Regions from separate parts of the Streptomyces sp. NPDC005808 genome, predicted to be linked through region 2. Evidence: riboswitches for the same ligand, from Rfam matches in the RefSeq annotation. Region 2 holds a riboswitch; each other region holds the start of a gene.
What was found. Region 2 has a riboswitch for cyclic di-AMP ahead of ACFYPC_RS32855 (M23 family metallopeptidase). Riboswitches for the same ligand answer to the same signal wherever they lie in the genome.
Positions count from the first base shown of each region.

Region 1: another riboswitch for cyclic di-AMP. It lies ahead of ACFYPC_RS00445 (C40 family peptidase); the one in region 2 lies ahead of ACFYPC_RS32855 (M23 family metallopeptidase).
Region 3: another riboswitch for cyclic di-AMP. It lies ahead of ACFYPC_RS21105 (NlpC/P60 family protein); the one in region 2 lies ahead of ACFYPC_RS32855 (M23 family metallopeptidase).
Region 4: another riboswitch for cyclic di-AMP. It lies ahead of ACFYPC_RS15390 (transglycosylase family protein); the one in region 2 lies ahead of ACFYPC_RS32855 (M23 family metallopeptidase).

Region 1 covers NZ_JBIAIK010000001.1:94,019-98,761, forward strand. Annotated here, with positions in the region: gene ACFYPC_RS00425 (8-amino-7-oxononanoate synthase) at 1-556, shown strand, start outside; gene ACFYPC_RS00430 (DUF397 domain-containing protein) at 620-844, opposite strand; gene ACFYPC_RS00435 (helix-turn-helix domain-containing protein) at 854-1,711, opposite strand; gene ACFYPC_RS00440 (ATP-binding protein) at 1,924-2,385, shown strand; gene ACFYPC_RS00445 (C40 family peptidase) at 2,756-3,229, opposite strand; cyclic di-AMP (ydaO/yuaA leader) riboswitch at 3,233-3,397, opposite strand; gene ACFYPC_RS00450 (hypothetical protein) at 3,789-4,097, opposite strand; gene ACFYPC_RS00455 (ATP-dependent Clp protease proteolytic subunit) at 4,105-4,740, opposite strand.
Region 2 covers NZ_JBIAIK010000020.1:73,326-78,068, forward strand. Annotated here, with positions in the region: gene ACFYPC_RS32845 (M16 family metallopeptidase) at 1-889, shown strand, start outside; gene ACFYPC_RS32850 (M16 family metallopeptidase) at 886-2,274, shown strand; cyclic di-AMP (ydaO/yuaA leader) riboswitch at 2,468-2,628, shown strand; gene ACFYPC_RS32855 (M23 family metallopeptidase) at 2,641-3,405, shown strand; gene ACFYPC_RS32860 (GntR family transcriptional regulator) at 3,604-4,299, shown strand; gene ACFYPC_RS32865 (HPr family phosphocarrier protein) at 4,449-4,730, opposite strand.
Region 3 covers NZ_JBIAIK010000009.1:83,814-88,556, reverse strand. Annotated here, with positions in the region: gene pcrA (DNA helicase PcrA) at 1-1,765, opposite strand, end outside; cyclic di-AMP (ydaO/yuaA leader) riboswitch at 2,224-2,395, shown strand; gene ACFYPC_RS21105 (NlpC/P60 family protein) at 2,403-3,569, shown strand; gene ACFYPC_RS21100 (tellurite resistance/C4-dicarboxylate transporter family protein) at 3,723-4,676, shown strand; gene ACFYPC_RS21095 (hypothetical protein) at 4,720-4,743, opposite strand, start outside.
Region 4 covers NZ_JBIAIK010000006.1:90,332-95,074, forward strand. Annotated here, with positions in the region: gene eno (phosphopyruvate hydratase) at 1-776, opposite strand, end outside; gene ACFYPC_RS15390 (transglycosylase family protein) at 1,216-1,926, opposite strand; cyclic di-AMP (ydaO/yuaA leader) riboswitch at 1,931-2,095, opposite strand; gene ACFYPC_RS15395 (transglycosylase family protein) at 2,291-3,178, opposite strand; gene ACFYPC_RS15400 (cytochrome P450) at 3,439-4,731, opposite strand.

The DNA.
Region 1 (4,743 bases), on a different contig from region 2:
GATCGTCGACGACGCGCACGGACTCGGCGTGCTGGGCGACGGCGGCCGGGGCGCTCCCCAGGCGGCGGGCCTGGCGGGCGCCCCGGACGTCGTCGTGACGGTCACGCTGTCCAAGTCGCTGGGCAGCCAGGGCGGCGCCGTCCTCGGCCCCGCACCGGTGATCGACCACCTGGTCAACGCGGCGCGCACCTTCATCTTCGACACCGGTCTCGCGCCCGCGGCGGCGGGCGCGGCCCTCGCGGCGCTGCGACTGCTGCGCCGCGAGCCGGAGCGTGCGGCACGAGCCCGCACGGTCGCGACGGCGCTCCACAGCGGCCTGACGGCCGAAGGCCTGGAAGCGGTACGACCCGACGCCGCCGTCGTCTCCGTGCGTGCGCCGTCCCCCGAACGGGCCGTACGGTGGGCCGCCGACTGCCGCGAGGCGGGACTCGCTGTCGGCTGCTTCCGCCCACCGTCCGTGCCCGACGGCATCTCCCGGCTGAGGCTGACCGCACGCGCGGACCTCACCGACGCACAGATCGAGCACGCGGTACGGGTGATCGGCTCAACCCGATGATGCTCGGTCCTCTTCGATGACGCTCATCCCGTGGCGGTGATGCTCAGCCCAGGGCGACGATGCTCAGCTCAGTCCGGCGATGAATCCCTCCCAGGTGGCGGGGGTGAACAGCAGGGCGGGACCTGCCGTGTTCTTGGAATCGCGGACGGCCACGAGTCCGGACCAGATTCCTGGGCCCGGCCGGGCCGTCTCGACGCAGTTGTTCATCCCCGTACTTCGGCTGCTGCGCAGCCAGCGCACGTCGTGCAGCGAAGTACTGGAAGGTACGTACCGAGGCAGTGCAGACATGGTGCCTCCTTACGCGCCGTCACCTATCACGGCGATGTAATCCAATGAGTCCTCGGGCGAAAGGGCTTGGATCTGAAGAGCGTTGAAGGCCTCGCTGTAGGCCTCTAGGTCTTCTTTCCGTTCGAGATAGAGGCTACTCGTCAAGTGGTCTAGAACAACCACATCCAGATCAGATGTGTTCGGAAATGAGAAGATAACGAAAGGTCCTGTGACTCCGATATGAGCCCCGGCGGCGAACGGGAGAACCTGAAGCCGCACTTGGGGCAGGGTGGCGGCCTCCCGCAGCCGGTGCAGCTGGCGTGCCATGACTTCCGGACCGCCGACGTCCCGTCGTAGGACCGCCTCGTCCAGGACGGCGCTCAGTTTCAGCGGCGGATTCGAACGCAGCACGTCCTGCCGGGCCAGGCGCACCTCGACGAGCGTGTCGAGCTTGCCGTCCTCAAGTCCCCCTACGGCGGCCTGCGTCACCGCACGGGCGTACTCGGGCGTCTGCAGCAACCCCGGCACCACGCACGTCTCCAGTGTGCGCATTTCGCTGGCCTGGGACTCCAGACTGATGAAGTCGCGGTACGCCGGCGGCAGGACACCCCGGTAGGCATGCCACCAGTGGTGCCGTCCGTCACCCTCCGCGCCCGCCAGTGCGACCAGGAGATCCCGTAACTCGGGTTCCTCGACGGCGTACGCGTCCAGGAGCCGTTCCACGTCGGGGGGTTTGACACCGCTGGTGCCCGTCTCGATCCGGCTCACCTTCGACTGGTGCCACCCCAGGAGGCGGGCCACCTCGCCGCTGGTGAGACCCGCGCCGACGCGCAGGGAGCGCAGTTCGGCACCGAGCTTACGGCGGCGTACTGCGGGACCGTTCTGCATGGCCGTACTCCTTACTCCTTCCGAGCCGCCCAAATACGGTCCTCCGTCGCAGAGTTCACCGCTTCGAGCGACAGATATATGCATATCTCCGTGGATCGCACCCGTGACGGGCCTGGTAATGGCAGTCTGGCGCGAAGCACCAGTCCGGGACCGTACTCGAACCATCCGCTCCGTGTCGGACCCCGGTCCCGTGGGAAAGGGACGACCGCGCCATGGCAGACCACCAGGAAGCATCCGTCACTCTGCCGAGCGATCCAGCCTCGGTCTCCGCTGCCCGGAGATTCGTCGCCGAAGTGCTGGCGGAATGGGGTCTGCCGAGTGACTCCGAAGTCGCCGACACCGTACGCCTGATCGTGTCCGAACTAGCCACCAACGCCGTCCAGCACACTTTCGGGCAGTCGCCCACCTTCAGAGTGGACGTCCGCCTCGACCGGGACGAACACCTGCGCCTCGGCGTCACCGACAGTCACCCACGGTTCCCCAAACGGCTGCCCGCCGCCGTCCAGCAGGACAACGGGCGCGGCATGGTGATCATCCGCTGGCTGACCGCCGAGTGCGGCGGCAGACTCACCGTCCGGCCCACCCGTGAAGGCGGCAAGACCATCGCCATCGAACTGCCCTGGACGGCGCCGGCCGAGCCGGTGGTGACGGCGGGGGGGCCGCAGGAGCCCTGAGGACCATGGAGAGGACCACGGAGACAGAGAAGGCAGCGGCACGCGCTCACGCGGCTGGGTCTGATCCTCTTCCGCGACTTTCCGCGACTTTCCGCGATCGTCTGCGATCGTCCGCGATCCTCCGCGGCGGACGAGGAGCACCGATCCGCTGAACGCGGGCATCTGCACATACAGGCCGGGGTGGGTGGGCCAGGAGGAGACCCGGTCGATGGCGGGTTCGGCGTTCTGCTGGAACAGCGCTCGGCGCACGGCGGCGGGCGCGTGAAGAGGGCGGCGGCCATGGGTGGACGACTCACCGGTTCGTCCCCGTTCAAGCCAGGTTTCGCGTCCCGTGGGGGTGGCGGCGTGGGCCGTCACCCCCACGGACGGGTCAGCTGACCCGTCCGTACCAGACGCTCTTCGTCCAGATCTTCTGGAGCTTTACGACCTCACCCGACTTCGGGGAGTGCCAGATCTTTCCCTTCCCGGCGTAGATGCCGACGTGATACACGCTCCGGCCCGAGTGGAAGAACACCAGGTCTCCGGCCTTGCGCTTCGAGGCGGAGACATGGTGGGTCTTGTTGTACTGCGCCGCGGCCGTACGAGGCAGCTTCTTGCCTGCCTTCTTGTACGAGTAGAGCGTGAGCCCGGAGCAGTCGAAGCGGCGTGGCCCAGCGGCGCCGTACTTGTACGGGGAGCCCTTCTTGGAAGCCGCGACCTGGAGTGCCTTCGTCGCCGTAGTGGCCGCCTGAGCGTCGGATGCGACGCCCGGGACCACGAGGCTGCCGCCCACGGCGGCGATGGTGAGGGCCGAGGCCGTACCGGCCCTTGTCCACAGCGACGGGACGTGATTGAGCGCAGTCATGCGCAACCCTTCGTCAACCGCCTGTGAAGGATGACCTGTCGGATTCGGGCTGGCGAAGTAGCCCGGCCGCGTGGTGCGGCTTCACCCCAAGGACCGCCCGGATGTCTCCGGCGGACCGTCGTGCTGGGTCCTCCACTCCTGCCGATGCACATCTGTCGACCGGTCATCCGGGCGGCGGCAGGACTCGGCGTCCGCCCGGACCGCCCCGCCGCTGCGGCGGGGGCTTGTCGTCGCAAGGGATCTTCACGCATAGATGTCGGAAAGTCCGAGCGGAATCGGCAGTTTGTGGGCTTACTCACCACTCACCCGTTCGGGTGGACACTCTGCCGTTCGAGCGAGTGTCCAGAAGGCCGACGACGCCCGTACCAGCGACGGAGGGCTCAAGTCCGCATCCGCGCTACGCGCGTTGCGCAACTTCTCCGCGCCGTTGAAAGGACCCGCGTCTACGCCGATCGGGGGTACACCATCCGGGCCGTTTGAAGCCCGGGCCGGACGCCTCGCGGATCGACGTGTGCGGCGGCCCGGGGTGCCTATGCGTCAGCCGCACGGTGTGACTGCGTCAACTTTCGGCACGGGGTGGCAGGGTGACGCGGGCCGCCCGCCGTTCGCCGTCCAGGACGCGCAGCGCCTGTGCCAGGGTCGGGGCGTGCACCTCGCTCTCGCCACGCTGGTGCATCAGCGCGAGGGCGTCCCGCAGCGCCGTCGCCTTGGCCACCAGAGCCTGAGCGGCCCTCAGCCCTCGGTAGGTGTCCCCGGGGCGGGCCGGGTTGATGCGGCCGAGCAGGTCGACCACGTCCAGGTAACGGTCTATCAACTCCGCTTCCGCGCGCGTCAGTGCGGGCAGCGGCGGCAGTTCGGGTGGGAGCATCGGCCGCTCACCTCGCGCCGGGTGTGGGCCGAGGAGCCTTGCGGCTCGGGATGACCCCGTCGATCAGCCCGTACGCGAGCGCCGCCGGCGCGTCCAGAATCTTGTCCCGTTCGATGTCCGCGGCGACCCGCTCCGGACTCTGACCTGTGTGCCGCACGAGCATCTCCTCCAGCATCCTCCGAGTACGCGTCAACTCCTCGGCCCGGATGGCCAGATCAGAAGCCTGCCCCTGGATCGGCTCGGGAAACGACGGCTGGTGGATCAGCACACGCGCACCCGGCAGCGCGAACCGCTTTCCCGCCGTACCGCCGGCCAGCAGCACGGCCGCTGCCGACGCGGCCTGCCCGAGGCAGATGGTCTCCACGTCACAGGTCACGAACCGCATCGTGTCGTAGATGGCGGTCATCGCGCTGAACGAGCCGCCGGGGGAGTTGATGTACAGCGAGATGTCCCGGTCCGGCTCCACGTGCTCCAAGTGCATGAACTGCGCCATGACGTCGTTCGCCGAGGTGTCGTCGATCGGCGTCCCGAGGAACACGATCCGCTCCTCGAACAACTTCGAGTAAGGGTCCAGGGTTCGTTGCCCCGAACTCGTGCGTTCGGTGAACTCGGGCAGGACATAGCGGGCGGACGGGCTGTCCATGGC
Region 2 (4,743 bases):
GACCGCGCTCGCCTATCCCGAGGGTCACCCGTACCACCACACGCCGATCGGGTCGATGGCCGACCTGGACGCGGCCACCCTGGAGGACGCCCGCGCGTTCTTCCGCACCTACTACGCGCCCAACAACGCGGTGCTGTCGGTCGTCGGGGACATCGACCCCCAGGAGACCCTCGCCTGGATCGAGAAGTACTTCGGCTCGATCGCCGGGCACGACGGCAAGCCCGCACCGCGTGACGGCGCGCTGCCCGACACCATCGGCGAGGAACTGCGCGAGGTCCTCGAGGAGGAGGTCCCCTCACGCGCGTTGATGGCCGCCTACCGGCTCCCGGAGGACGGCACGCGCGCGAGTGACGCCGCCGACCTGGCGCTCACGGTCCTCGGCGGCGGCGAGTCGTCCCGGCTCTACAACCGGCTCGTACGCCGCGACCGCAGCGCCGTCGCGGCCGGGTTCGGCCTGCTGCGGCTCGCCGGAGCCCCCTCCCTGGGATGGCTCGACGTGAAGACGTCCGGCGATGTGGAGATCCCCGTCATCGAGGCCGCCGTGGACGAGGAGCTCGCCCGGTTCGCCGAGGAGGGGCCCACGGCCGAGGAAATGGAGCGCGCCCAGGCCCAGTTGGAGCGCGAGTGGCTGGACCGGCTCGGCACGGTCGCCGGCCGCGCCGACGAACTGTGCCGGTACGCCGTCCTGTTCGGCGACCCGCAGCTCGCCCTGACCGCCGTACAGCGCGTCCTCGACATCACCGCCGAGGAGGTCCAGGAGGTCGCCAAGTCCCGCCTGCGCCCCGACAACCGCGCGGTGCTCGTCTACGAACCGATCGCCGCTGAAGACGCCGAAGACGCCGAAGACGCCGAAGCCGCTGAAGACACCGACGAGGAGGCGGCGAAGTGACCGAGCTCGCCACCATGGAGTTCCACCCCCAGCCGCAGGCCGGCGAGGCCAGGCCGTGGGCCTTTCCCGCACCCGACCGGGGCACTCTGGGCAACGGCCTGACTCTGCTGCGCTGCCACCGCCCCGGCCAGCAGGTAGTCGCCGTGGAGGTGCTGCTCGCCGCGCCGCTGGACGCCGAGCCCGCGGGCCTCGACGGTATCGCCACGATCATGGCGCGGGCCTTCTCCGAAGGCACCGACAAGCTCTCCGCCGAGGAGTTCGCCGCCGAACTGGAGCGCTGCGGCGCCACGCTCGACGCGTACGCCGACCACCCCGGCGTACGCCTGTCGCTCGAAGTCCCCGTATCGCGCCTCCCCAAGGCCCTCGATCTGCTCGCCGACGCCCTGAGGGCACCGGCGTTCGCGGACAGCGAGGTCGAGCGGCTGGTGCGCAACCGGCTGGACGAGATCCCGCACGAGACCGCCAACCCGGCCCGCCGCGCCGCGAAGGAGCTCTCCAAGGAGCTGTTCCCGGCCACATCGCGCATGTCGCGCCCGAGGCAGGGCACCGAGGAGACGGTCACGGGAATCGACTCGGTGGCCGTACGCGCCTTCTACGAGAAGCACGTACGCCCCGCCACGGCCACCGCGGTGATCGTCGGCGACCTCACCGGAGTCGACCTCGACGCGCTGCTCGCCGACACGCTCGGCGCGTGGACCGGCTCGTCCGCCGATCCGCTCCCGGTGCCGCCTGTGACTGCCGACGACACCGGCCGGGTCGTCATCGTGGACCGCCCGGGCGCCGTCCAGACGCAGTTGCTCATCGGCCGTGTCGGCGCCGACCGGCACGACCGCGTGTGGCCCGCCCAGGTGCTCGGCACGTACTGCCTCGGCGGCACCCTCACCTCGCGCCTGGACCGCGTCCTGCGCGAGGAAAAGGGTTACACCTACGGTGTGCGGGCGTTCGGCCAGGTGCTGCGCTCAGCGCCGGACGGTACGGGCATCGCGATGCTCGCCATCAGCGGCTCCGTGGACACCCCGAACACCGGCCCGGCGCTCGACGACCTCTGGAAGGTGCTGCGGACCCTGGCCGCAGAGGGCCTGACGGACGCCGAGCGCGATGTCGCCGTACAGAACCTGGTGGGGGTGGCGCCCCTCAAGTTCGAGACGGCGGCGGCCGTCGCGGGCACGCTGGCCGACCAGGTCGAGCAGCACCTGCCGGACGACTACCAGGCGACGTTGTACCGGCAGCTCGCCGCGACCGGCACGGTGGAGGCCACCGCGGCCGCCGTGAGCGCCTTCCCGGTGGACCGTCTGGTGACCGTCCTGGTGGGCGACGCCGCGCAGATCGAGGAGCCCGTCAAGGCTCTCGGAATCGGTGAAGTGAGCGTCGTTCCGGCGGAGTAGGACAGCAGCTCCTCATGGGGGCCCAGGAGACCATCGAGTCTCCTGGGCCCCCATTTGTCCGTATTGATAGGGAGGTTGCCTGTCTGCCCTGTGGCATGCGCTACAAAAGGCGTGATCCGTTTGTTGATTGAAAGATGTCCCGTTTAGCGTCGGTCCGGCTGTTCGTCAGTCAGTGCGCCGCACCCGCGGCACCGGACAGCCATCGCTTAGTCCCCGTACGGCGCGAGCCAGGGGAGCCGGGGACCCACACGCAGTCCCTGGGGTGAATCGGACGCCCTCTCCGGAGGCTGTCCGTAGGAGACCTTCCTGCTCCGAACCCGTCAGCTAACCCGGTAGGCGAGAGGGAAGGAAAGGATCAGCCCCTACATGGCGTTCACCTGTGGCACAGGCAGGCATCGTCGCCCGAGCCGCGTGAAGCGCACGACCACGAACGCCATCGGCGTCGCGGCGCTCACCACGACCGGTGTCCTCGGCACCCTCGCTGCCCCGGCACTCGCCGCGGACAACTCCGTCGAGCAGACAGGCCTGACCCAGGCCGTCGAGATCGGCGACACGATCGCCGACCAGATCGACGCGCAGGCCGCCGCCCAGCAGCAGGCCGCCGACGAGGCCGCCGCACAGAAGAAGGCCGTGGCGGCCGCCAAGAAGAAGGCCGCCGCGAAGGCCAAGGAGGAGCGCGAGGCCAAGGAGCGCGCCGCCCGTGCGGCCGAGCGCAAGCGACTCAACACCTTCGTCGTGCCGATCACCGGCTCGTACATCTCCACCGGCTACCAGACCGGCGGCAGCCTCTGGTCGTCCGGCAGCCACACCGGCGTCGACTTCCACGCCGCGTCCGGGACCTCGGTCCACGCGGTCGGCTCCGGAACGGTCGTCACGGCCGGCTGGGGCGGCGCCTACGGCAACCAGATCGTCCTCAAGATGAACGACGGCACCTACACGATGTACGGCCACCTGTCGTCCATCGGTGTCTCCGTGGGCCAGACGGTCACCCCGGGGCAGCAGATAGGCCTCTCCGGGGCCACCGGCAACACCACCGGGCCGCACCTCCACTTCGAGGCCCGCACAACAGCCGAGTACGGCTCGGACATCGACCCCGTCGCCTACCTTCGCTCGCACGGTGTGAACGTCTGACCTCTCGCCCACGTACTTCACAAGGTCTCGGCTCGACGGAGCCGGGGCCTTGTCGTTTCGAACCGTTTCGGAAGACCGGCTGTCCAAAAAATATCCATGGATTCCGGTCCCCCGTCGGAAATTCCGAGTCTCTGCAATAGAGTCACTGAACAAGCGCCAATCGACGGCGTTTCACGGGGATTAAAGCGGAGGTCCGGTATGCGTGTTCCTGCGCACTCGGTATGCACAGCGATCCGCGACGACATCGTCGCGGGTGTCTACGAACGTGGCAGCCGGCTCACCGAGGAACTGCTGGCGCGCCGCTACGGCGTCTCGCGCGTCCCCGTCCGCGAGGCTCTGCGCACGCTGGAGGCCGAGGGCTTCGTGGTCACCCGGCGGCACGCGGGCGCGTGTGTCGCGGAGCCGACCGAGCAGGAGGCCGCGGACCTCCTGGAGATGCGCATGCTGCTGGAGCCGCTGGGCGCCGCACGGGCCGCGCAACGCCGTACCGAGGCGCACCTCAAGGTGCTCCGAGGCCTGGTCAGGCTCGGTCAGGAGCGGGCACGGAGGGGCAACAGCGAGGATCTGCGCTCGCTGGGCGGCTGGTTCCACGAGACCCTCGCGCAGGCCTCCGGCAGCCCCGCGCTGACCTCCACGCTGGCCCAGCTGCGGCACAAGATCGCCTGGATGTACACGGTCGAGGCGCCGGCCAACCCGGCGGAGTCCTGGGCGGAGCACGGCGGGATCGTGGACGCCGTCGCGCGCGGAGACAGCGAGCGGGCGCGGGCGGTCACCGCCCTGCACACCGAACGAGCGACGGCCGCACACCGCCTCCGCTTTCCCGGCGGAGCCGATCGCCCGGACCGCGTGAGGACTTCGCAACATCCCGTAAACATGACAGGCCTGCGGCATTAACAAGAGCGCCGTATACAAAGAGAAGTAATTCGCGGGAGATTATTCATGCTGCCCGCACAATGGAAATGCGAAGGGCCCACCCGATAATTCGGGCGGGCCCTTGCGGGTGTTTTGGAGTGATGAAAAGCGCCATCGAGCGCCACTCACCCTCAGACGGTCTCGGGAAGCTCCTCGAGTCCCTCGGAGACCAGCTTGGCCAGACGGTCGAGCGCGGCGTCCGCGCCCTCGGCGTCGGAGGCGAGCACGATCTCCTCGCCCCCCTGGGCGCCCAGGCCGAGGACCGCGAGCATGGAGGCCGCGTTGGCCGGGTTCCCGTCCGCCTTGGCGATCGTCACGGGGACGCCGGAGGCCGTGACGGCCCGGACGAAGATGGAGGCGGGGCGGGCGTGGAGGCCCTCGGCCCAGCCGACGTTGACGTGGCGCTCAGCCATGTGATGCTGCCCT
Region 3 (4,743 bases), on a different contig from region 2:
GGTTCTCGATCCGGGTCTCGTCCTGCGGGTCGGTCGAGGCCTGCAGCTCCGCGAGGTAGCCGGTGCGTTCCAGTACCGCCTCCAGGACAGTGGCCGGACCCGCTCCCGACTCGACGATCGTCCGCAGGTCCTCCATCAGCGTGTTGAACCGCTTGACCGCGTTCGTGGAGCGGGCCGCCATCCCGTAGGCCTCGTCCACGCGTCGCAGCGCCTGCGGGAAGCTGATCTTCTCGCGCTGTGAGAGGGCGTCGATCATCGCCTCGGCGCGGTCGCCGATGCCGCGCTTGGGGACGTTGAGAATCCGGCGCAGCGGAACGGAGTCCTCCGGGTTGGACAGCACCCGCAGATACGCGAGGACGTCCCGGACCTCCTTGCGCTCGTAGAAGCGGACGCCGCCGACGACCTTGTACGGCAGGCCTACGCGGATGAAGACTTCTTCGAATACACGGGACTGGGCGTTCGTACGGTAGAAGACCGCGACATCGCCGGCCTTGGCGTCGCCCGCGTCGGTGAGACGGTCTATTTCGTCGGCGACGAACTGGGCCTCGTCGTGCTCGGTGTCGGCGACGTAGCCGGTGATGTTCGAACCCGCGCCCGCGTTCGTCCACAGGTTCTTGGGGCGGCGGGATTCGTTGCGCTCGATGACCGCGTTGGCCGCGCTGAGGATCGTCTGGGTGGAGCGGTAGTTCTGCTCCAGGAGGATCGTCGTCGCGTTCGGGTAGTCCTCCTCGAACTGGAGGATGTTGCGGATGGTGGCGCCGCGGAAGGCATAGATCGACTGGTCGGCGTCGCCCACGACGCACAGCTCGGCGGGCGGCAGGTCGTGGTCACTGGGCGGAACGTCCACGGGGTGCTCGGAGGTGCCGACGAGTTCGCGCACCAGGGCGTACTGCGCGTGGTTGGTGTCCTGGTACTCGTCCACCAGGACGTGCCGGAAGCGGCGGTGGTAGTGCTCGGCGACGTCCGGGAAGGCGCGCAGCAGGTTGACCGTCGTCATGATCAGGTCGTCGAAGTCGAGCGCGTTGGCCTCACGCAGCCGCGACTGGTACATGGCGTAGGCCTGGGCGAGGGTCTTCTCGAAGCCGTCGGTGGCCTGCGCTGCGAAGTCCTCCTCGTCGATCAGCTCGTTCTTCAGGTTCGAGATCTTGGCACTGAAGGACTTCGGCGGGAAACGCTTCGGATCGAGGTCCAGGTCACGGCAGACCAGGGCCATGAGCCGCTTGCTGTCGGCGGCGTCGTAGATCGAGAACGACGACGTGAAGCCGAGCCGCTTGCTCTCGCGGCGCAGGATCCGTACGCACGCGCTGTGGAAGGTCATCACCCACATGGCGTTGGCGCGCGGGCCGACGAGGTGCTCGACGCGCTCCTTCATCTCGCCCGCGGCCTTGTTGGTGAAGGTGATCGCGAGGATCTGGCCGGGGTGGACCTGGCGCTCGCCCAGCAGATACGCGATCCGGTGCGTGAGCACGCGGGTCTTGCCGGAACCCGCGCCGGCCACGATGAGCAGAGGGGAGCCGGAGTGCACCACGGCCGCCCGCTGGTTCTCGTTCAGCCCGTCCAGGAGCGCGGCCGCGTCCACGACGGGGCGCGGGGCGCCGTCGCGGTAGTACGCGTCCCGGCTCGGCGGCGCGTCGAAGCGGCCGCCGAACAGGTCGTCCGGAAGCGGCTCGGCCGCTCCGTCCTCGGGCGGCGGCGGGGGCTCTTCCTCATGAGCCCCCGAGGGCTTGAGGTCCGCCAGGAAGCTGTCATCAAAGAGGCTGCTCATCGCTCTCCGAGTCTAGGCGGCCCCACTGACACCCCGCCGCCACCCCGAAAACTCCACCGGAACTCGTGACGGTGCTCAGCGTCCGAGAATCTTCCGGAGCCGGCCGCCCTCCACCTTCGTGCGCCTCCACCCACCTTCGTACTCTCCAGTTCGTACCCCTCCAGAACCATGCCGTCACGTTCAGCGACCGGCCGGACCGGCACGCGCCCCGTCTCGCCGTACGGGTCCACGGCAACCCCCACCGCGAACGGCAAACCTCCGGGTTCACGTGCGCTCCCTCCACCGCTCCACGCAACTCGCCCCATACCCCTCCCAATTGACAACGGACGGCGAAGCGCATGACTAAGGTCACGAAAACGTATCGGGCATTTCGAACATCAACCTTCACAGAAGCCGCACGAGTTGGCTAGCGTGCTGATCAGGCCGCCCGACCCCCACCGGCGAACGTCGCCGGGCCGCGGTGGCCTCCGCCGAATTCGGTGTGCCCTCGTGGCAGCCGGAACCGGGGACCCACCGAACTTGGGGTGAATCGGTCCAACTGCCTTGTCGGGCAGGGACCGTAGGGCAACCCTTCCGAACCACCCGCCCGAACCCGACAGCTAACCCGGTAGGCGGATGATGGAAGGAGTCGCCTCCCTTGGCGTCGCAACGCAAATGGTTCTCGGGTTCGCGCGTGGCGGGCACGGCCCCCGCTCTCGCCACAGCGGCCCTCACGTCCGTGGCCCTGCTCTCCCAGACGGCGAACGCCACGCCCTCCGAAGAGCCCAAGCCGAGCCTCGAAGAGGTCGAGAAGAAGGTCGACGCCCTCTATCGGCAGGCCGAGTCGGCCACCGACAAGTACAACGCGGCCAAGGAGAAGACCACCAAGCAGCGCAAGAAGGTCGACACCCTCCTCGACGACGTCGCGCAGCGCGCGGAGAAGCTCAACACCGCGCGTGAGGAGCTGGGCTCGTACGCCGCGGCGCAGTACCGCACCGGGGCCGCGGCCCCCGACACCGCCTCCCTCCTGCTGGCCGACAATCCGCAGGACTACTTCGACCAGACCCAGCTGATGGACCGTCTGACAACCCGCCAGAAGGCCGCTGTCGACGACTACGTCACGGAGCAGGCCGCCGCGACCGAGGCGCGTACGGAGGCCTCCCAGAGCCTGGAGACGCTGACCACCTCGCAGAGCGCCCTGCAGGCGTCCAAGACCGACGTCCAGCAGAAGCTCGCCCAGGCGCGCGAGCTGCTTTCGCAGCTGACCGCCGAGGAGAAGGCGCGGCTCGCCGCGATCGAGGAGGAGCAGCGCAAGGCGGCCGAGCGCAAGGCGGCGGAGCTGGCGCAGCAGCAGCAGGCAGAGCAGGAAGCAGCCGACGCCGCGGCGCAGGCAGCCCAGGAGTCGCCCTCGAGCGCACCTGCCGGCACCCCCGGCTCGGCCACCACCACCGCCGACGCCGCGTACGCGACGAAGGCGGCCAAGGCCCTCACGTTCGCCCGCGCCCAGGTCGGCAAGCCGTACGTGTGGGGCGCCACAGGCCCCGGCTCGTACGACTGCTCGGGCCTCACCCAGGCCGCCTGGAAAGCCGCCGGCGTCACCCTCCCGCGCGTCACCTACGACCAGGTGACGGCCGGCACGACCGTCCCTCTCTCCGCCGCTCAGCCCGGGGACCTGGTCTTCTTCTACGGCGACGTGAGCCACGTGGGCCTCTACATAGGCAACGGAATGATGATCCACGCCCCGAAGCCGGGTGCGTACGTCCGCGAGGAGTCGATCTTCTACGACGGTGAGTCGGCCATCCACAGCGTGGTACGGCCCGCGTAACGCCTCGCCCGCGCGCCACCTTCCGGACACCTTCCGCGGGGCACGCACGCGTGGAGCACGAAAACGTGCTCCACGCGTGCGTGCCCCGCGTTTTCATCCCCGCACGCGCGTGCCCCGCGGGCAACCCGCCCGAAGCTCCTTAGCATCGGGCGCATGCCAGCCATCTCCCAGCTCCGCGCCTGGTGGGCCGGGCGGCCGCCCGCCGCCGGTGCCGCCGTCATGGGGACCGGCATCATCTCGCTCGGCTTGCATCTGACCGGCTACGAGACGCTGTCCCGTGCCGCACTGGCCCTGGCGTCCGTCGGATGGCTCGCGCTCGCCGCGGACTTCGCCGTACGGCTGGTACGGGACCGGTCGCGCTGGGCGGCTGAGGCGAGCGGGCTCCCCGCGCTCACCGCCGTCGCGGCGACGACCATCCTCGGCACCCGGCTGTCCGCGCTGGGGTGGCAGGAGGCCGCCGAGGCCCTGCTCGCGCTGTCCGCCGCGCTGTGGCCGGTGCTGCTCCTCGTCGTCGTACGGCACTGGAGCCGTCGTATGCCGGGCGGGGTGTTCCCCGTGTGCGTGGCCGCTCAGGGGCTTTCGGTGCTGGGCGCCACCCTCGCTGCCGCCGTGGGCGCGGACTGGCTCGCGCATGCCGCGCTGGTGCTGTTCTGGCTCGGAATCGTGCTCTACGGGGTGGCGTTCGCACGCTTCGACATCAGAGAGGTGGTGACGGGCGCCGGGGACCACTGGGTCGCGGGTGGCGCGCTCGCCATCTCGGCGCTGGCCGGGGCCGAGCTCGTCGCGGCACACGACGTCGACGCGTATTTGTGGAACGACGACGACAACGGCGTCCTGCGCGCCGTCACCACCGCCCTGCTCGTCCTCGGCCTCGCCTGGTACTGCGTCCTGGCCGGCGCGGAACTGGCCCGGCCGCGCCTGCGCTACGACGTGCGGCGCTGGGCGACCGTGTTCCCCCTGGGGATGACGGCGGTGGCGGCTCTGGCGGTCTCGGCAGCCCTGGACGTCTCGTGGCCCGACGGGCTGGGAGAGGTACTGCTGTGGATCGCGGTCGCCGTCTGGCTGGTGGTGACCGCCGGAGCCGTCAGGTCCACAACACCGCGATGAACCGGACCACTCAGGTCCACAACACCTCGTAGAACCAGACCGCTCAGGTCCACAACACCGCGATGAA
Region 4 (4,743 bases), on a different contig from region 2:
TCGAACTCGTACTTGCCGTCCTTGTAGAACTCCGACGCGGCGACGTCGAGCGCGAGCCCGATCTGCTCGCCGGGGACGTAACCGGCCTGCTTGATGGCCTCGATGATGAGGTCGAGCGCGGCGCGGTTGGACTCCAGGTTCGGGGCGAAGCCGCCCTCGTCGCCGAGGCCGGTGGACAGGCCCTTGGTCTTCAGCACCTTCTTGAGGGTGTGGTAGACCTCGGCGCCCCAGCGCAGCGCCTCGGAGAAGGACTCCGCGCCGATCGGGGCGATCATGAACTCCTGGATGTCGACGTTCGAGTCGGCGTGCGACCCGCCGTTCAGGATGTTCATCATCGGAACGGGCAGCAGGTGCGCGTTCGGGCCGCCCAGGTACCGGAAGAGGGGCAGGTCGCTGGCCTCGGAGGCGGCGTGGGCGACGGCGAGGGAGACGCCGAGGATGGCGTTGGCGCCGAGCGAGCCCTTGTTGTCGGTGGCGTCCAGGTCGAACATCGCCTGGTCGATCAGGCGCTGCTCGGTGGCGTCGTAGCCGACGAGCTCCGGGCCGATCTGCTCGATGACGGCGAGGACGGCCTTCTCGACACCCTTGCCGCCGTAGCGGTTGGGGTCACCGTCGCGCAGCTCGATGGCTTCGAAGGCGCCGGTGGAGGCACCGGACGGGACGGCGGCACGACCGGTGCTGCCGTCATCGAGGCCGACCTCGACCTCGACGGTGGGGTTGCCTCGCGAGTCGAGGATTTCCCGGGCTACGACGACGTCGATGGACGGCACGAGCATCTCCTTCTGGGATGTGACGCGGGTACGCGGGACTGGCAGCCCCGCGGGATGAGCCTAACCGGCTCCGAGGGATCGGCCAGCCGGTCTACCCCCTCTTGGGCAGAACTGAGAGTAAATATTGTTCCCGAACGGAACAAAAAGGTGACGAAAGAGGGGCGGCGAGAGAGGGACTGCTGCCGGAAACGCAGAAAGCCCCGCCCCGGTGCGTACGGGGGAACACGCACCGGAGCGGGGAGCCCGTGGGGGACGGGGGTGACCCACACGAGGCCTTCAGTATGGAGACCACGTATAGGAGCGAGCTGTGGTTCAACTGCGAACCGGCTGTAAGCCGGCGAGCTGCGGTTCAAGCACGAACCAGCCGTAAGCCGGCGAGCTGCGGTTCAAGCACGAACCGGCTGTAAGTCGCCGGCCGACCGCCGTCGGCCGGCGACCCCGGCCGTCAGCTCAGGTGGAGCTGCTGACCCGGGTAGATGAAGTCCGCGTCGTCGACGATGTCCTTGTTCAGCTCGAACAGCTTCTGCCAGCCGCCCTTGACGTTCTTCGCCTCGGCGATCTCGCTGAGGGTGTCGTCCTTCTTCACCTTGTACTCGCCGTCGCCCTTCTCGACCGTCTTACCGGTCGGGGTCTCGACGGTCTCCTTCTTGGCGGTCTCACGCTCCGTGGAACGCGAGGCGCGCTGCTCGTCGGTCCCCGAGCTCGGCGTGCTCTGCGAGCTCGGCGTGCTCTGCGAGCTCGGCTGCGCAGGCGTGGTGCTGCCCGCGTCGTTCGCGGCGTTCGACAGGCCCGTGCCGCAGTTCGGCCAGGCACCCTTGCCCTGCGCGGCCAGAACCTTCTCGGCAACGGCTATCTGCTGGGACTTGGAGGCCTGGTCGGCGGTGGAGGCGTACGAGCCGCCGCCGTACGCGGACCAGGTGGAGGCGGAGAACTGCAGGCCGCCGTAGTACCCGTTGCCGGTGTTGATGGACCAGTTGCCACCGGACTCGCACTGGGCGACGGTGTCCCACTCGGAGGTGGTGGCGGCGGAGGCGGTGCCGGCCGCCATCAGCGGGGCGGCAACGGCGACTCCGGTCACCCCGGCGAGCGTGGCGAGACGGGTGACCCGATTGGAAACGGTCGGGCGACGGTGCTTGCCCTTGCACGAACGCAGCATGAAGTGATCCCCTCACCGACGCCTACGAGGTGAGCTGTCGGGTTCGGGCGGGTGAGTGCCCGGTCGCGCACGCTTCGGTGCACGGCTTCACCCCAAGCCACTCCCGGTCAACTACCGGGCGCGGCGCTTACCTTGGGTCCCCCGCTCCTGCCTACGGCGCTTGACGCGACGACTGTTCCCGTACGGCCGTTGGCAGGATTCGGCGTTGCGACCGTCGGGGCCCGCGGTGGCGAGCGGTCACGACCGTAGACAGGCGATCGGCGGAATATCAAAGACGATCAGGGGGTCTGAGATCCATCTCTCATTCTCGCCAAAGTGGACATTCCATGGCGAAACATGACGTGAACTCCCGCCGCTTTTCGCCCTATTCAGCACCAACTGCAAGGCTCTGACCGGGCAGGATGAGGTTCGCGTCAGCGCCGACCGTTTCCTTGTTCTCGGCGTACAGCTCGGTCCATCCGCCGTCGAGACCAAGGGCGTCGGCGATGGCCGAGAGACTGTCGCCGGCCTGAACGACGTACGAGCCGTCGACGACAGCGCGAGCCGCGTCGGAGTCACGTGAGGCATGCCGTCCCGAAGCGGCATCATCCGTACGGCCGTCGGTCGCGCCCTCGGCGGCGGTGTCACCGCGGTGACGCCCGGCGCCGGTCGCCTCATCTTCGGGCGCACTCGAAGACTCGTCGGCCGGAGTGGACTTATCCGATTCATCACCGTTCGTGGCACTTGAGTCCGTGCTCGTGTCCGCGCTCGTGTCCGGGCTCGCTGCCGCACTCGCCTCCGCGTCCGGAGTGTCGGACTTGGTGGAGCTTCCGGTGCCCTCGGTCGCGTCCGTGGAGGGCGAGGCGGTCGGAGAGGGGGTGGACGATGCGGACGGGTCCGCGGAACCGGACGCGCCGGACGACGAGTCGCCCGCCACGCCCGTGTCGACCTCCACCGAGGCGGAGTTTTTGCTGAGCCCGGAGAGGGGTCCGCAGGTGGGCCAGGCGACGAGTCCCCGGCCGTCCAGGATCTTCTCGGCGACGGCTATCTGCTGCGAGCGGCTGGCCTGGTCGGCGCTCGGGGCGTACTCAAGACCGCCGTAGTTCTCCCAGTCCCACTGGGTCACATGCAGGCCGCCGTAGTACCCGTCGCCGGTGTTCTCGCTCCAGGACTCACCCGTCTCGCACTCCGCGACGCGGTCCCAGGTGGTGGTGTCGGCCGCGCTCGCACTCGTGGCACCGAGCAACGGGATCGCGATGGCCGATCCGGTCACTCCTGCCGCGACAATGAGAGCCGGGGCCTGACGGGGGCGACGATGACGGCCGTTCCCGGTGAGCATGCGGAAGCCCTTTCATGTGACAGCAGGTGACTACAGCGACATGCGGCGACGTCAGCCGACGTCTGCGACGCATGATCCGCGCTGTTCGTTGAACGTATCCGCACTCGAACGCTTGTCACAAGTCGATGCAGCGTAGATCACGTGAAGATCACAATGTTGATTGATCGTCAGCTTTTCGCGAACCCCGAAGTCCCTCAAGCCCGCCCGGCGGACAACTGGAGCGGAGCCGTGAACTCCACTGGAAGCGTGCGCAATCCACGCATAATGAGCCCGCCGCGCCAGCGCAAATCGGCGGAATCCCCTGCGAGTTGGAGGTCGGGGAGGCGGGTGAGAAGGGTGGCGAGCGCGGTCTGGCCCTCCAGCCGGGCGAGGGGCGCACCGAGGCAGTAGTGGATGCCGTGCCCATAGCCGAGGTGCTGGTTGTCACGGCGGGAGAGGTCGAGCGTGTCCGGCTGCTCGAAACGCCCGGGGTCACGGTCCGCAGCCGCCAGTACGACGAGGACGGGGTCGCCGGGAGCGATGTCCTGCCCGCCGAGCCGCACGGCCTCGGTCGCGTACCGCCAAGTGGCCAGCTCCACAGGGCCGTCGTAGCGCAGAAGTTCCTCGACGCCGGTCTCCAGCAGTCCGCTCTCCCCGGCGGCAAGCGACTTCTGCAGCCGCTGCCGCTGCTCGGGGTGGGTAAGGAGCGCGTACATGCCATTACCGATCAAATTCACGGTAGTTTCAAAACCGGCAAATAGTAGGATAAACCCCATTGCTGCCACCTCGTTCTCCGTGAGGTGCTCGCCGTCGTCGGAGGCGCGGATGAGGGCGGAGATGAGGTCCTCCCCGGGGGCGGGGTGTTCGGGCAGCGCCTCGCGCTTGCGGTGGATCAGCTCGGCCAGATACCCGCGCATCTTCTTCACGGACCGCGCGACACCGCCCCTCGGCCCTCCGCCGTGCCGGATCATCATCCCCGCCCAGTCCCGGAAGTCGTCCTGGTCCTCACGGGGGACGCCGAGCAAGTCGCAGATGGCGTAGATGGGGAGCGGGAAGGCGAACTCGTGGATCAGGTCGGCGGACCCCTTCTCCACGAACTGGTCGATGAGCTGATCGGCGAGCTCCTGCACACGGGGCGCGAACTCGGCCACCCGGCGGGGCGTGAACGCCTTGCTGACGAACCGGCGCAGCCGGGTGTGGTCCGGCGGGTCGATGTTCAGCAGATGCGTCATCAACTCGGCCTTGCGTTCACCCGGGATGCCCGTCTTCCCTTTCGCGTGGGCGGGTTCGACGTGATGCACCGGATTCTTGCTGAGCCGTCCGTCCGCGAGCGCCTGCTTGGCATCGACGTACCGGGTGACCAGCCAGGCCTCCACCCCGCTGGGCAGCCGGGTCCTGTGCACGGGCGCGTGCTCACGAAGCCAGGCGTACGCCGGATAGGGGTCGGTGGCGAACTCCCAGGTGAAGAGTTCGGGTGCGGGGCCTGCGGGGCTGAGGTGCTCGGTCACTCCCTGACGGTA